One region of the Paenibacillus sp. D51F genome, then DNA from elsewhere that is predicted to be linked to it. Evidence: predicted binding sites of a transcription regulator. Region 1 holds the regulator's gene; the other holds the start of a gene.
What was found. The regulator LexA, encoded in region 1, represses DNA repair genes until DNA is damaged. The targets are predictions, from matches to a motif close to CGAACATATGTTCG.
Positions count from the first base shown of each region.

Region 2: the regulator LexA is predicted to act here: its motif matches at 3,288-3,301, upstream of recA (recombinase RecA).

Region 1 is NZ_JBKFAO010000012.1:18,533-26,416, forward strand. Features, by position in the region: partial or broken gene ACLBWT_RS18905 (cupin domain-containing protein) at 1-335, opposite strand, end outside; gene ACLBWT_RS18910 (SDR family NAD(P)-dependent oxidoreductase) at 372-1,337, opposite strand; gene ACLBWT_RS18915 (TetR/AcrR family transcriptional regulator) at 1,418-1,963, shown strand; gene ACLBWT_RS18920 (GNAT family N-acetyltransferase) at 2,213-2,668, shown strand; gene ACLBWT_RS18925 (hypothetical protein) at 2,908-3,480, shown strand; gene lexA (transcriptional repressor LexA) at 3,617-4,240, opposite strand; gene ACLBWT_RS18935 (LysM peptidoglycan-binding domain-containing protein) at 4,451-4,915, shown strand; gene ACLBWT_RS18940 (DUF896 domain-containing protein) at 5,077-5,268, shown strand; gene ACLBWT_RS18945 (aldo/keto reductase) at 5,270-6,256, shown strand; gene ACLBWT_RS18950 (hypothetical protein) at 6,353-6,868, shown strand; gene ACLBWT_RS18955 (HAD family hydrolase) at 6,922-7,707, shown strand.
Region 2 is NZ_JBKFAO010000001.1:32,420-40,303, forward strand. Features, by position in the region: gene rny (ribonuclease Y) at 1-1,154, opposite strand, end outside; gene ACLBWT_RS00145 (RecX family transcriptional regulator) at 1,342-2,022, opposite strand; gene recA (recombinase RecA) at 2,149-3,231, opposite strand; gene ACLBWT_RS00155 (competence/damage-inducible protein A) at 3,499-4,749, opposite strand; gene pgsA (CDP-diacylglycerol--glycerol-3-phosphate 3-phosphatidyltransferase) at 4,949-5,524, opposite strand; gene ACLBWT_RS00165 (YajQ family cyclic di-GMP-binding protein) at 5,659-6,150, opposite strand; gene ACLBWT_RS00170 (helix-turn-helix domain-containing protein) at 6,402-7,325, opposite strand; gene ACLBWT_RS00175 (DUF3388 domain-containing protein) at 7,349-7,884, opposite strand, start outside.

The DNA of each region.
Region 1 (7,884 bases):
TCGAACCAGCTGTCCTTTGCCGCGCCATGCCAATGTTTTACGCCATCATGAGTAACGACAACATCGCCGGCTTTCAGCCGTTGAGCAGGCTTCCCTTCTTCCTGATACTAACCTTCGCCCCCCGTAACGAGCAGAAGCTGGAATCCATCCCGATGGATATGCCAATTATTCCGGCATCCGGGTTCAAAGGTCACGTTCCCGACACCGACATTTACTTTAGGGTCGGCAATCAAGGTTTTGAGATAACTTTGGCCTATGAAATAGTTTGCATAGGCTTCATTTTTTTCTCCAACGGGAAAGATAACTCCATGTTTTACTTCTTCATATTTTGCCATCCTTGATTTCTCCTCTGTTAAATGTTTTTCCTTCACTTACTCATAAGACAGAGACGTGGACAAGCCGCGATAAGCATCGATCTGCTTCTGAAGTTCATTCACCTTTTGCTCAATAGCAGCGACTGCATCTGCGCCGGCAATCCAGCGCAGCGGAGGCTGCTTCTCGCTGGCGATGGTAAGCAGCGCATGGGCAAGCTTGGATGGATCCCCGCTTTGTTTCCCGTTCATTGCTTCCCATCCGGAGCGCGTTGCTGCTGTGCGGCTGGCGTAATCGTCAATGCTCAGCTCGGCCCAAATGGTCGACTCCGGCTCAAGCAGCTCGGTCCGGAAGAAGCCTGGCTCGACAATGGTGGTGTGGATTCCGAATGGAGCGACGTCCAGCTGGAGAGACTCCATCCAGCCCTCAAGGCCAAATTTCGAAGCCGAATACGCCACGCAAAAGTCTTGGCCGACGATGCCTGCGAGCGAAGAGATGGAAATAATATGTCCGGAGCGAGCTTTGCGCATGACGGGAAGAACGGCTCTCGTAACATTCATCGGTCCGATGAGGTTGGTGTCGAGTTGCTTCTGGATTTGCGTCGGGGCCAGCTCTTCAAAGAAGCCTGCATAAAAGCTGGCCGCATTATTGACAAGCACATCGATCGTGCCGAAACGCTCAACGGCTGCCTGTACGGCTGATTTGGATTCCTCAAGGCTGGTAACATCCAATCTGACAACGAGCAGATTTTCGTCATCTCCGATTGCCTGCTTGACTCTATCTGTATTGCGTCCGGAAGCAATGACTTTATGTCCCGCTGCCAAGGCTGCCTTTGCAATATCAACCCCCATGCCGCGTCCTGCACCTGTAATAAACCATACTTTTTGTTCCGACATAATGACTGCCTCCTGGTCTAGTTTATTGTGTAAGCTGGTGTAGCAAGTCGTGCAATAAACTGCATGATAGTGCGATATCGCACATATGTGTATAATATAAGATGGCAGATAACTCTCTGCAAGGATCAATCTGGCTGCGTTTGCGCCTTATTGCACAAGGCGATGTGAAATGTGCGGTAAATTCCAAAAAAAGTATGGTGATGGCTAAAGTGTCGACCGTGGATAGAAGAATACTGAAATCTAAAGAAGCCATCAAGAATGCTTTTGTTCAACTCCTATCAGAGAAGAGCTTTGATGAGATCACCATGCAAGATCTTTCTGACCGGGCGAACGTTGGCCGGAGAACTATATATCATCATTATTTGGACAAGTATGACTTGCTGGATCAATTAATCGAAGAGCATATCGGCGAGCTTGGAAAGCTGTGCGCAGTCGGATCCGATCTGTCTTTTGCAGAAGGGAATTCACTTTGGTTCGACTATTTTGAACGGCACTATTCCTTCTTTTCGGCCATGTTGTCGAGCAAAGGAGCCCCTTTTTTTCGGAGCCGCTTCCTTGATTTCGTCATCGAGGAATTAGAAAGCGAAGTGGATGCTGCGGCAGGGAGAAATGCCGGTCTGAGCAAAGAGGTGGTTCTGCAGTTTTTTGGTGCGGCTGTAGTAGGTATTGTGGAGTCGTATTTCAAAAAAGAAATACCCGGTTCTTCTCAAAGCATAGCAGAACAAGTAGGCATGCTCTTGGACAGGAACCTTTAGAAAGGCAGAGGCTGATGCGGTTGCCGGCGATCGGAGCGCGAATTGGAACAACGATACAAGGAAACCCGATCGGATGCGTTCGGAAGCTGCCGAGATTGCAATGAACGCATACATGCCGCTGATGATCAGCCAGCCTGGTCTAAAAGCAAGGCGTAAAAGAGGAACATTTTCTTTCCGCATCTCCCTATTTTTCTGGGCTGAACGCCGATATAATACGGTAAACGGATTGGTTAGGGGAGAAAGCGAATGATGCGCATAACCGTGGACGACTTGAACGGACCTGAAATCCAGGCATTGATCGGGGAACATCTGCAGGCGATGGCCGATAATTCTCCGCCTGAAAGCATGCATGCCTTGGATCTCAGCGGTTTGAAGAAACCGGAAATTACGTTCTGGAGCGTATGGGAGGGGGATGAGCTGCTCGGCTGCGGCGCTCTCAAGGAGCTGGACAACAGTCATGGCGAGCTCAAATCCATGAGGACGGCTTCAAGGCATCTGAGGAAAGGGGTTGCGCGAAAGCTTCTTGAACATATCATCGGGGAAGCGAAACGAAGGGGCTACGTTCGGATAAGCCTGGAGACGGGCACCATGGCTGCTTTCGTTCCGGCCCGGGATTTGTATGAGAGCTTCGGCTTCATTGAATGCGGACCGTTCGCCGACTATGCGGAGGACCCGAACAGCGTATTCATGACAAAACCGTTGTAACATAACGGAGCAGACGATAAGGGACTCCAACAATTGGTGTGATCGGCGGTATCCGCCGCTGCAGCATTGCGCTCTCGATACTTGCTTTGCTCGCACTCTATAGGCCTTTAACAGCGGCTGTCCTGTCGGACAAGCCGTTTTTTCTTTGTTCTCAGACAATCTGAGAGGGCATAGGCTCATACTCATAGGCATCTTGCCGGAGGATTGCGGTCCTGATCCGGTCCACAGGGGGGAAGAGCGTGGCAAGACAATCAAAGCCGCGGGCTCGGGTGTCGGGAATCGTGCTTGCGCGGACAGCCTCCAGCATGCTGCCGCTATACGCCCGGTTCGTTCGAAGCCGTCCATTCGCTGAGGAATGGAGCGCTGCTGTACGAGCGGCGGATCTCGACACGCTGTTGAAGCTGTTCAGGGAGGAGATTCCGCTTGCGCCGGTCAATTCGTTCAGTACGAACGGCATCGGTTTCTTCGTGGACTTCAAATATCCGCCGCCTGTTCAGACGTACACGAATGCGACGACCATTCCTCCCGGAACGGCGCAATCCGCTTTCTCTGCAGCCATGCTCCGCAGGCTTTCGGAGGCCGTGCTGCCGCTCTACCGGCAGTTGGCCGGCAGCGGGATCTTCGCCAGGGAGGCGGCGGTTCTGATTCGAAGCGGGCAGGAGGAAAGGTTCCGTCGATTGATCAGGCCTTATGTGCGAAGCCGGCACTTGACCGGAATTCATCTTGAATCTTTCGGGTTCTACATGAGTTTTCAATACCCTGGCTCCAAGCATATCTACCGGAACGAATTTTTCCATGAAAAGTTCCAATGAGCATGCGAAAAGCAGCGAAAAATAAGAACCTTTGAAAAACAAACGCGCACTCAGTCAGAGTGCGCGAATGGCTGAATAAAGCCGGAAGCATGGGGGTAATGGAAGAGACTTCCTATTCGCCGGAAAGGGACAAGCCTCAGTGAAGATTGCGGAACAATCCGATTACCTTGCCGAGTATCGTCACATTCTTGAGCCGGATCGGCTCCATGGAGGAGTTCTCAGGCTGAAGCCGGATATGGTCGCGTTCCTTGTAGAACGTCTTGACCGTCGCTTCGTCATCTTCCGTCATGGCCACGACGATATCGCCGTTGCTGGCGGAAGGCTGCTGGCGGACGATGACGTAATCGCCATTATGTATGCCCGCTTCGATCATGCTCTCCCCGACGACACTCAGCATGAACACCTCGTGGTCGCCGACATAATCAGCCGGCAAAGGGAAGTACTCCTCGATGTTCTCAGTCGCCATGATCGGCACTCCGGCCGTTACCTTGCCGACGACGGGAACGCGGCTGATCGAGACGGGAAAGGGCAGCATGGCGGCATCGTCGCCGTCGAGGATCTCGATGGCGCGCGGCTTGGTAGGGTCGCGGCGGATCAGGCCCTTCTTCTCCAGGCGGTCCAGATGGCCATGCACCGTGGAGCTGGATGCCAGGCCTACCGCCTCGCCGATCTCACGTACTGAAGGTGGATAGCCTTTGTCCCGGACTTCGTTCTTGATGAAGTCAAGAATGGCCTGCTGGCGGTTGGACACTTTAGACATCGCAATCACTCCAAAACTAGAAATTAGTAGAAAGAAATATGTAGGCAAAGTATAGCACAGAACCCGAGTTCGTACAAACATAAGTTCGAGAAACAGCCGTTCGCATCGGGCATGCGCGTCCTGCGAACATACGTTCCAAATAAACGTTGACCAAAACAAATGTTCGTGTTATTCTGTGAATAAGAACAAACGTTTGGGGAGTGAACGGTCATGATGACTTTATCTGGATATAGCACGCCGGAGCGCGGCTCTAAGGCAACGGTCCGCAGGCAAGAGCAGAAGCAGGAACATATTTATCTCAAGGAATGCTTCCGTCCTGGAGCAGGCGCTGGCGATTCCAGTTTCATCACCCGTTCCTCCGCTGGCTCTGCAAAGCCATCTGGGAACAGCCGTCTGCGCCGCCTGCTTCCTTATGCCGCGTCAATCCTCCTGTTCCTTCTGATCTTCTCCAGCTTCTGGGGATTTTCCGGAGCGAGCTCATCTCTCATCCCCCCCGCAGCTGAAGGCGAGCTTACAATTACGGTGACGAGCGGCGACACTCTATGGTCCATCGCCGGGAATTCCGGCCTTTCCAACGACATCAGGCGCAGCGTATTTATGATCAAGGAGCGCAACGGGCTGAAGGATTCCGATTTGCAGGCGGGACAGACCTTGATCATTCCCAAGCAATCTTGAACAGCTTCTTTTAGAGCTTCAGCTTGCTTGGTAGAGTCTAATTCCATCTCGATAGGTATCAGCTCCGGCGGACATCGCCGGGGTTTTTTGGCTTTCTTGACAAGCTCTTCTCCGTAGTTCAAAGTTAGAAGGAAACGTCAAGGAACAGAGGTGAACGACTAGTGGATATCGATACCTTGATCGCGAGGATCAACGAGCTTTCCCGCAAGCACAAATCTGTCGGGCTGACGCCTGAGGAAGTCATAGAACGGACGCAGCTCAGACAGCAGTATCTGGCCAATTTCAAGCGCAATTTCAAGCAGCAGCTGGACACCATTGAATGGGTGGATGACGAGAACAAGGGGGGCCAATAAAATGGAATACCGATTGCTCGGCAAAAGCGGGCTGGCCGTCTCGGAGCTGTGTCTCGGAACGATGATGTTCGGCAATACGACATCTGAAGAAGAAGCGACTCGCATGATCCACCATTTTCGCGGCGAGGGCGGCAATTTCCTGGATACCGCCAACGTCTATGCCGGAGGCAGATCGGAGGAGATCGTCGGACGGGCGATGTCAGGCAATCGGGACGAATATGTGCTGGCCACCAAGGTCCGCATGCAGACGGAAGAGCATATCAACGGAGCCGGACTGTCGCGCAAGCATATCGTTCAGAACGTGGAAGCGAGCCTGAAGCGGCTCGGCACCGATTATATCGACCTCTATCAGGTCCATGTATGGGATCATGCGACGCCGCTGGAGGAGACGCTTCGCGCTCTGGACGATCTCGTCTCCGCCGGCAAGATCAGATACATAGGATGCTCCAACTATTTGTCCTGGCAGATGATGAAGGCGCTCGCCATGAGCGACAGCCGGGGATGGTCGCGCTTCATCAGCGTGCAGCCGCAATACAGCCTCCTGAACCGCGAGATGGACCGGGAGATGGTGCCTCTCTGCCTGGAGGAGAACGTCGGCATCATTCCATGGGCGCCGCTCGGCGGAGGCTTCCTGACCGGCCGTTACGGGCGCCAGGAGCCGACAGAAGGCAGGCTGACCGCGAATGCCGGCGAGAGCTCCTGGCAATACCGGAATACGGATGCTAACTTCCGCATCCTGGACGTCTTGATGGAGGTCGCTGCGCAAGCCGGCAAGACGCCGGCGCAAACGGCTCTCCGCTGGCTCATCCAGCAGAAGGGCATCACGTCGCCGATCTTCGGAGTGAGCACTTACGCGCAGTACGAAGAAAACATGGGAGCCGCGGGCTGGGAGCTGACGAAGGAGCAATTTGCTGCTTTGGACGAGGCGAGCCGCCTTCCTTCGGAATATCCGACGCGATTCCTGGAGAAGTTCCGCAGGCCTCTCTGACAGGCGGCCGTCGGCGTCTCCGCGCGAAACGGGAGGCGCCCCGCCTGCGTATATGGACAAGCCGCCCTGACAAGGCCAACAAAATCAATCGCAGAGGTGACCCTATTGTCTCGTTCCTGGGAACGCAAAGTACGCCGCAATTCGGCGCAGATCAATGCCACTAGAAAGAAGAGGGGACAGACCGCCATCAAGCCCGCGGCGTCCGGGGATCGTACGGAACGGTTCAAAGGCCGCAACTACATCTCCCCGATCATGCTCGTGCTGTTCGTCGCCTTGTATGTGCTGATCCTTCCAAAAGATGAAGGAGCGACGAACTGGAACTGGATCGTCGTGGCGATGTACGTCTTCCTGGCCCTGATGTTCTTCCTGCGGCGCCCTTATTTGGCGGTCGGAGCCGATTTTGTGCAGACACGCCGCATGACCGGCGACAAGCGTCTGAATAAAGAAGCCATCAAAGGCATCTCGGTCATGAAAAGCTATGTCGTCATCGAGCAGGTCAAAGGGGCGAACTGGGTGTTCTCCCGGGTGCTGAACCGTTATCCTACGGACCGGATGGCGGTCAGCCTGGAGCAGTTCGCCGCCCGCAACGGCATTCCTTTTACGCAGAAATGACATCCGGCTTGCAGCCGTCAGCATGGACATAATGGTTCGAGGGGAAGAGAGAGATGGCGAAGAAAGCGGTATTGTTTGATCTGGACGATACGCTCCTGTGGGATGAGCGGAGCGTGGACGAAGCTTTCCAGGCCACTTGCGAATGGGCGCAGCAGCAGTCCGGCGCAGATCCGAAGCGTCTGGAGGCGGAGGTGAAGCGGGAGGCGAGAGAGCTGTACAGCTCTTATGAAACGTTCCCGTTCACGCAGCAAATCGGCATCAATCCGCTTGAAGGGCTGTGGGCCCGCTTTTCGGAGGGGGAGCTGGAATCGTTCCGCAAGCTGGAGCAGCTGGCTCCAGGCTACCGCAAGGATGCTTGGACCCGCGGCCTCTCGGCCGTCGGGATCGACGATCCGTCTCTTGGAGCGGAGCTTGCCGAGCGCTTCCCGAAGGAACGCCGCGAGCGGCCGATCGTATACGAGGAGACCTTCGAGGTGCTGGACGCCCTCAAAGGCAAGTACAAGCTGCTTCTGCTTACAAACGGATCCCCGGATCTGCAGCAGGAGAAGCTGCTCGGCGTGCCCGAGCTGACCTCCTACTTCGACGAGATCGTCATCAGCGGCAATTACGGCAAAGGCAAGCCGGATGCAAGCATATTCCGCCATGCGCTTGAGCTGCTCGGAGTGGATCCGGAGGATGGCATCATGGTCGGAGACAAGCTTACGACCGACATTCTCGGAGCGAACACGATCGGGATGACATCGGTATGGATCAACCGGGGCGGAAAGGCGAAAAATCCGGAAATCGTGCCCAGCCATGAAATTACGAGATTGGATCAGCTCATTCCGCTGCTTGCATAAGGCGTCGCAAGACGGTTCCGATATGCACGCAAGCATCCGCGTCCCGAGCGACAGGCTGCGGGAACGCGGCCGGCATCGCGAATCAGCGATTGGAATCATCATCCCATAAGAAAAAGGCTGCCGCCCTTGTCGTCTTCAATCGAAGTCGACGGGCGGCAGCCTTTTTGGCGCCGGCAA
Region 2 (7,884 bases), on a different contig from region 1:
TTGCGGGCCAGCTCGACGCCGATCTCGACGTGTGATCCTTCCACTTCATGGTCAAGAGCCTTGCCGATGTCATGCAGCAGTCCGGCGCGCTTGGCCAGCGTGATGTCCTCGCCAAGCTCGGCGGCCATCAGCCCGGTCAGATAAGCGACTTCCATGGAGTGCTTGAGCACGTTCTGGCCGTAGCTCGTCCGGTACTTCAGGCGGCCGAGAATCTTGATGAGATCCGGATGGATGGCGTGCACGCCGACTTCGAAAGTTGCCTGCTCCCCATACTCGCGGATACGCTCGTCCACCTCGCGGCGGGATTTCTCCACCATCTCTTCAATTCGAGCCGGGTGAATCCGTCCGTCCGCAACGAGCTTCTCAAGTGCGGTGCGGGCGATTTCACGCCGAATAGGATCGAAGCCGGACAAGATGACCGCTTCCGGCGTATCGTCGATGATAAGATCGATACCCGTCAAAGTTTCCAGCGCGCGGATGTTGCGGCCTTCGCGGCCGATGATTCTGCCCTTCATTTCTTCGTTCGGCAGCGTGACGACCGATACTGTCGTCTCCGCCACATGGTCGGCGGCGCAACGCTGGATAGCCAGCGATATGATGTCGCGCGCCTTCTTGTCCGCCTCTTCCTTTGCCTGCTGCTCGATTTCCTTGATCATCTGGGCAGTTTCGTGGCGGACTTCCTGTTCCACATTGGTGAAGATGATGCTCTTCGCATCCTCTGTGGTCAGGCCGGAGATCCGTTCGAGCTCGCTCTGTTGCTGCCTGTAGATGGAGTCGATCTGATCTTGTGTTTCTTCGATTCGTTTCTCCTTGTTGGCTACCAATTCTTCTTTGCGTTCGAGTGCTTCTAGTTTTTTATCCAGTGACTCCTCTTTTTGCAGCAGCCGTCTTTCGAGACGCTGATTCTCGTTGCGTCTCTCCCGAATGTCTTTATCCGCTTCAGAACGGAGTTTATGGATTTCGTCTTTCGCTTCCAGCACGGTTTCCTTCTTCAGGGCATCCGCTTCCTTCTTCGCCTGCTCGACGATCTGGACGGCAGCCTGCTCTGCACTGGAAATCTTAGCCTCGGCGATCGACTTTCGGACGAAGTAACCAATCCCAAAGGTAATCGCGCCAACAACGAGAACGATCAAGACCACCCAAATGGCGTTCATCTTGTTCACCTCCTCGTTGCATTCACCAAGGCTGAAAAAAAGCCGGGAATGATATTCAGTTGTTGCGATTCGGTTCCAAACCGTGTCTAAGACTGTAGAATGGAGACTAATAATCTTGAACCCATTTACGAAAGGAAATACATCCCTTTCACTCGCGGATGCACTATTATTGTAGCTTTACGCAATTTCAATTGTCAAGCCAGAGCCCTTCGGTCTCCAGTTCCTCCCCTTCCGACACATGCCGCACGGCCTCCCGGACCAGATCGCCCTGGAAACCGCGGCGCAGCAAAAATCCTGTCAGCTTCAGCCGCTTATCGCGATCCTCGCCTTTGAGGCTCCGCCATTTCTTGGCCGCGGCCTTGAATGCCGCATCCCGTTCGGCCCCGACATCGAGCGCTTCGATCGTCTCGCCGGCGGTCAGCTTCGACACCCCGCGCTGTTCCAGCTCCTGACGGATCAGCCGGCGCCCCTTCTGGCTGCTCTTCACCTTCTGGGCGGCGTACATTCTCGCGTAATCGCGGTCATCGATGACCTTCTCCTGCTGCAGCCGTTCGACCGCATAGCGGATATCTGGCTCCGTATATTCCTTGCGCTTCAGATAGTCCGCCATTTCCTTGGCCGTCCTCATTTTGAATCCGGCATAATACAGAGCTGAGGCATAAGCCTTATACCGGTCTCCCTCCGATTGGATTCCCTCCAGCTCCTCGCTGCTGAGAACGCTCCCTTTGAGCAGCCTATACTTGACGAGTATATCCTCATGGACGGAAAACTCCGGCTCCTCATTCCCGTCCAGGCAGATCCAGTAATAGGAACGTTTGCGGGAGTCAGGCTCTACCTTGGTCACGACTTTCTCGCTGCTGTCCTGCATAGTGCCTCCTTCCTGATCCACGATCGGATAGCTTGAGCAAAAAAGCACCTCTGAACGATTCAGAGGTGCTTCCCTGTCAGGCCGGTCTATTCCGTGCAAGAACTCCCGGAGTGCTTGCAGGACGGCTTAAACGTCCAGCTCCAGCTCGTCCAGCTCGTCTTCCTCTACAGGAGGATTGATACCCGCGGCTGCCCGCTCGGCGGCAGCGTTGAGGTTATGCGCCTCGCGAATTTTGGTATCGATCGTATCCGCTACGGCAGGGTTGTCCTTGAGGAACTGCTTGGCATTCTCGCGGCCTTGACCAAGACGGTCGCCGTTGTAGCTGAACCAAGCGCCGCTCTTGTTGACGATGTCCATCTCGACGCCGATGTCGATGATGCTGCCTTGACGGGAAATGCCTTCTCCGTACATGATGTCGATCTCCGCCTGCTTGAACGGAGGCGCCACCTTGTTCTTCACGACTTTGATCCGTGTGCGGTTGCCCACGACGTCGTTGCCTTGCTTGATGCTCTCGATGCGGCGCACGTCGAGACGAACGCTGGAGTAGAACTTCAGGGCGCGGCCGCCGGGAGTCGTCTCCGGATTGCCGAACATGACGCCGACCTTCTCCCGAAGCTGGTTGATGAAGATCGCGATCGTCTTCGACTTGCTGATGGCGCCGGACAGCTTGCGCAGCGCCTGCGACATGAGGCGCGCCTGAAGGCCGACGTGGGAATCGCCCATCTCGCCTTCGATCTCGGCCTTCGGCACGAGAGCGGCGACAGAGTCGATGACGATGACGTCTACCGCGCCGCTGCGCACGAGCGCCTCGGCGATCTCGAGAGCCTGCTCGCCGGTATCCGGCTGCGACAGCAGCAGCTCGTCGATGTTGACGCCGAGCTTGCTCGCATAAAGCGGATCAAGCGCATGCTCCGCATCGATGAAGGCGGCTTGTCCGCCCGTGCGCTGCACTTCCGCGATCGCGTGGAGAGCGACCGTCGTCTTGCCGGAGGATTCCGGACCGTATACTTCGATGACGCGGCCTCGCGGGAATCCGCCGATGCCGAGTGCGATATCTAATGCGAGGGAACCGCTGGAAACCGTCTCAACGGTCATATGCGTGGACTCGCCTAGTTTCATAATGGAGCCTTTTCCGAATTGTTTCTCAATCTGGCGGAGAGCCATATCTAAAGCTGCGCGGCGATCTGACAAGAGATCCACATCCTTCATTCATCATTTTATAGTTCTATCATAGCCTGTTTGCATTACTTTGCCAAGCTTTTTTTCGAACATACATTCGCTTTTCTTGTCCGCGGCGCCACCTCCGTATCCGCTGCGGCATCTCGACAAAAAAAGAACCGCAGCTGCGCATGCAAGCTACGGTTCTTCCGTTAACTGTCTCCATTGTAGCCCATTCCCGATGTCCATACAAGAGAACCCGGAACATAGCCGGAGCCGGGCCGACTGCCGCCGGCGCATTCCTCCGGAATCGGCGGCTCAGGATTCCTTCAGCAACGTCCACAGCCGGTACAAGGCGTGCTTGGCTGCGCGCATCCGCACCATGTCCCGGCTGCCGCCGGCTTGCAGCGTGTATACGGAAGCCTCCATGCCCTTGCGCGAGATGCCGATGTAGACAAGTCCGACCGGCTTGCCCTCGGACTCTCCCGGACCCGCTACGCCCGTTATGGATACGCCCCAGTCGCTGCCGGTCGTCTCGGACACCCGCTGGGCCATCAAGGCTGCCGTCGCCTCGCTTACCGCCCCCGGCGCTCCCGCGCCCTCCAGCATCTCCATCGGAATGCCGAGCAGCCGATGCTTGAGCACATTGGTGTACGTGACGACGCCTCCCAGGAACTCTCCGCTGCTGCCAGGCCTCGAGGTGATCAGCTCGGCGAGCAGCCCGCCGGTGCAGCTCTCGGCGCTGCTGAGCCTGTGCCGGCGGTCGCGCAGAAGCCGCAGGACCGCTTCCTCCAGCGGGATGTCCTCCTGCGCATACAGGTAGCTGCCGACCCTCGACTGGATCGTCGCGGCCATATCGTCGATCCGCTTCAGAGCTTCCGCTTCATTCGGCGATTTGGACGACAGGCGGATCGTCACCTCTCCCTCCTTGGCGTAAGGAGCGATCGTCGGATCGGTCTGGGCTTCGATAAGATCGATCAGCTCATGCTCCAGCTTGGATTCGCCGATGCCGGCAAATCTGAGAATGCGGGAGTGAAGCGCCGCTCCACGGCCGTATTCCTGAAGGATCCAGCTTGTCGCGGGACCTTCGAACATCGGCTTCATCTCCATCGGCGGTCCGGGCAGCAGAATATATCGGATGCCGTCTTGTTCAAGGGCATTGCCGACGGCGAGTCCCGCTTCGTTGTCCAGTGCGGCGCTTCCTTCGATCGAGTTCGCCTGCCTGATGTTGCTCTCCACCATATGGGCGCCGCGGCTCGCGAAGAAGGCTTCCATTCTCGCCAGGGAAGGCTCGTGGACAACCAGCTTGCGACCGAGCATGTCTGCAAGCACGTCCTTGGTCAGATCGTCCATCGTCGGCCCCAGACCTCCCGTGAAGACGAGCAGATCGGCCCGGGAAGAAGCGATTGAGATCGCTTCTTTCAGCCGGGAGGCATTGTCTCCGACGACCGTCTGAAAATACACGTCGATGCCCAGGCCTGCCAGCTCTTGTGACAAGTAACGCGCGTTGGTGTTGACGATTTGGCCAAGCAGCAGCTCGGTTCCGACCGCAATGATTTCGGCTTTCATGATGGCATTTCTCCTCCAGGATTGGGTTTGTTGCGATGATTAATGACTAGACCATCGGCGGAACGCCATCCGTGCACAGGTTCCTCGATGCCAGCCAAGCGTTCCCAAACAAAATGAAGGATGCAGACGGCGGCGCCATCCTCCAGCGTACAAGAAAGGCCCCCGATCCCGGCGGGGATCGATGGCCTTTTCCAGCCGGTTATTCAACCGGGATAAGATTGCGGTTTTTGATGAAGTAGTCGATGCCCGACCATACCGTAATCAATGCGGCAGCCCAGCTCAGGATCAGATCCAGAGGCAGGTCCAGGAATGCTCCCGGGAAATTGTTGAGCAGCAGCACGATGATCATGGCGATCTGGACGCCGGTCTTCCACTTGCCCCAAGTGCTTGCAGCGAGTACGGAGCCTTCCAGCAGAGCGATCTGCCGGAGGCCGGTCACTGCGAATTCGCGGCTGATGATGACGATAGCGAACAAAGCGCTCAGCTTATCCATCTCGACCAGAGAAATAAGCACGGCCGCGACGAGAAGCTTGTCGGCGAGCGGATCGAGAAGCTTGCCGAGATTGGTCACCATCTTGTTCTTGCGGGCCAAATATCCGTCCAGGCCATCCGTGCTGGCCGCGATAATGAATATCAGCGTGGCGATCATCTGCGTGTACGTAATTTGATAGTCCCCGAACTTTATGGATCCCAGATCAAGACGGATCAGCAAAAAGAACATGATTACAGGCACGAGAAAAATACGCGCAAGCGTGATCTTGTTGGCCAAATTCACGCGGGTTCCCCTCCCTGACAAAACTCTAACCTAAAGTATGTACGCAACCCGGGAGGCCATTCTCAAAAGAACAGACATAGCCGGTCCCTATACGATAAAAGTATAAACGAACCGAAAACCCGCTGTCAAAATTGTTACCGGTAATTCGTATATTGCAGGTCCAGCTCCAGATTCGCGCCGCGGAGCAAAGCCATGACAGCCTGCAGATCGTCGCGGCTCTTGCCGGTTACGCGCAGCTGGTCTCCCTGGATCTGGCTTTTCACTTTCAGCTTGGAGTCGCGGATAAGGATATTGATTTTCCTGGCGTCGTCCTGGCCGATCCCCTGCTTCAGCTTGATGCGCTGGCGCACGGTACCGAGCGAGGCGGCTTCAATCTTGCCGAAGTCCATGTTCTTGATCGGGACGTTCCTCTTGATCATCTTGGTCTGGAGAATGTCGATGACGCTCTTGAGCTTGTACTCGTCGTCCGACAGGACGACCAGCTCTTCCTTCTCCAGCTTGATGCTGCTCTTGCTTCCTTTAAAATCAAAGCGGTTCTCGATTTCCTTCTCCGCTTGGACAATCGCGTTGTTCAGCTCCTGCAGATCGACCTTCGATACGATATCAAACGAATTTTCGGAACTCATGGCAAATCCTCCTTACATGGCGTTCCTCTTATTATAAAACATCCGGCTGCGAAAGTATAACCGGCGGGGACGCCTTTGCATTTCCAGGAATATGACTTGCAGTTCTGCCGCATCCTTCCCCTTTGGACCGAAGACGTACAGGATGCCGCGCTCCATCGGCTTCCTTACAGCTCTTTATCTTTCCGTTCCAGCCTCATTTTCAATCGCGAAATACAAAAAGACATCCCGCGCAGGGATGCCTTGTCATGTCGTTACTGGCTGTTTTCGGCATCTGAGCCGCTCATGCCATCGGTTGTTCCGGCAGAATCGGCATCGCCGCCGGATGCCGGCTCGAACTGGATCTTCTTCGAGCTTGGACGGTCTCCGTCGTCGATCAGCTGGCCCCCGACCGTAATCTCGGTATTGTCCGCGCGTCCGGTATTGAGGTAAATGATGTCATCCACCGGTACGGACAGGGTGTCGCCAGCTTCAGCAGCCTTGTTGTACAGGAATTCGCCTTTGGGACCGCCTTTGCGGACCTCGATCCATGCGGTGCCGGTAAAGCTCAGTTCAATGGTGACGGCGCCGTTGGTCTTATAATAATCAATCTTGCCCGACTTGCGGTCGAACGTCACGGCCCCATCCGGGGTCGGCGTCGGGGTCGGCGTCGGCGTCGGGGTCAGGCTGGGCGACGGGCTGGCTCCTCCAGCAGCATCTCCCGGAGACGGCGATTGTCCAGGTCCGGGCGTATTCGTCGTGATCGGCGTTTCGTCTGCCGTCGGCGTTTGCCGATCCGGCTTGATGACGAAAATCCAGATCAAGACGACGATAAGCGCCAGAAAAGCCCACATCAGCACGGAAAATCCCAGCTTGCCGACCCGTTCGGAGGTCGCCCTCGAAGTCGAAGCCTTACGTGGCGGCTGCGGGGCAGTCGCCGGTTCTACAGCCGAGGCCGCCGGAGCCGCTGGAAGCTCGTTCTTGTAGTAGTTCAGAAGCTCGTCGGCATTGAGACCGACCGCATCTGCGTAGTTCTTGACGAATGCACGGGCATAAAAGCTGCCTGGAAGCGCGGCGTAATTGCCTTCTTCGATCGCGGTCAGGTAATGCTTGCGGATCTTGGTCATCTCCTGCACCTGGTCCAGGGACAGTCCCATTTCTTCCCTTGCCGTGCGCAGGGTTTGGCCCAATTCAGACATGGTTGGCCATGCCTCCTCTCAAATTAAAAATCGTTATAATTGACGGTGAAGGAATCATAGGAGATTTCTTCGTCAGGCGTATTGCGAAGCTCGATAATAGTCGTAAAAGTGCTGTAATCATAATTGGATTCACGGATAAAGATGTCCGGATGCTCGATGACCTTGGTCGAAGGCATCTCCATGATTTCCTGGAGAAGGGCGTGATGGCGCTCATTGGAGCGGATCGTGCTGACGATGCCGTCGATGATGAAGATGTTGTCCGGATTCATTTCCTCGCTCGACAGCTGGCTGCGGACCGTCTGGCGGAGCAGCGTGGAGGAAACGAACGTCCAGCGCTTGTTGGAGCAGACGCTTCCGGCGATGATGGATTCCGTCTTGCCGACCCTCGGCATGCCGCGCAGTCCGATGACCTGATTGCCGTCCCGCTTGAAGATTTCGCCGAGGAAGTCGACTAGCAGTCCGAGCTCGTCCCGCGTGAAGCGGAAGGTTTTGCGATCATCCGAATCCCGTTCGATATAACGTCCGTGACGCACCGCGAGCCGATCCACCAGGCTCGGGG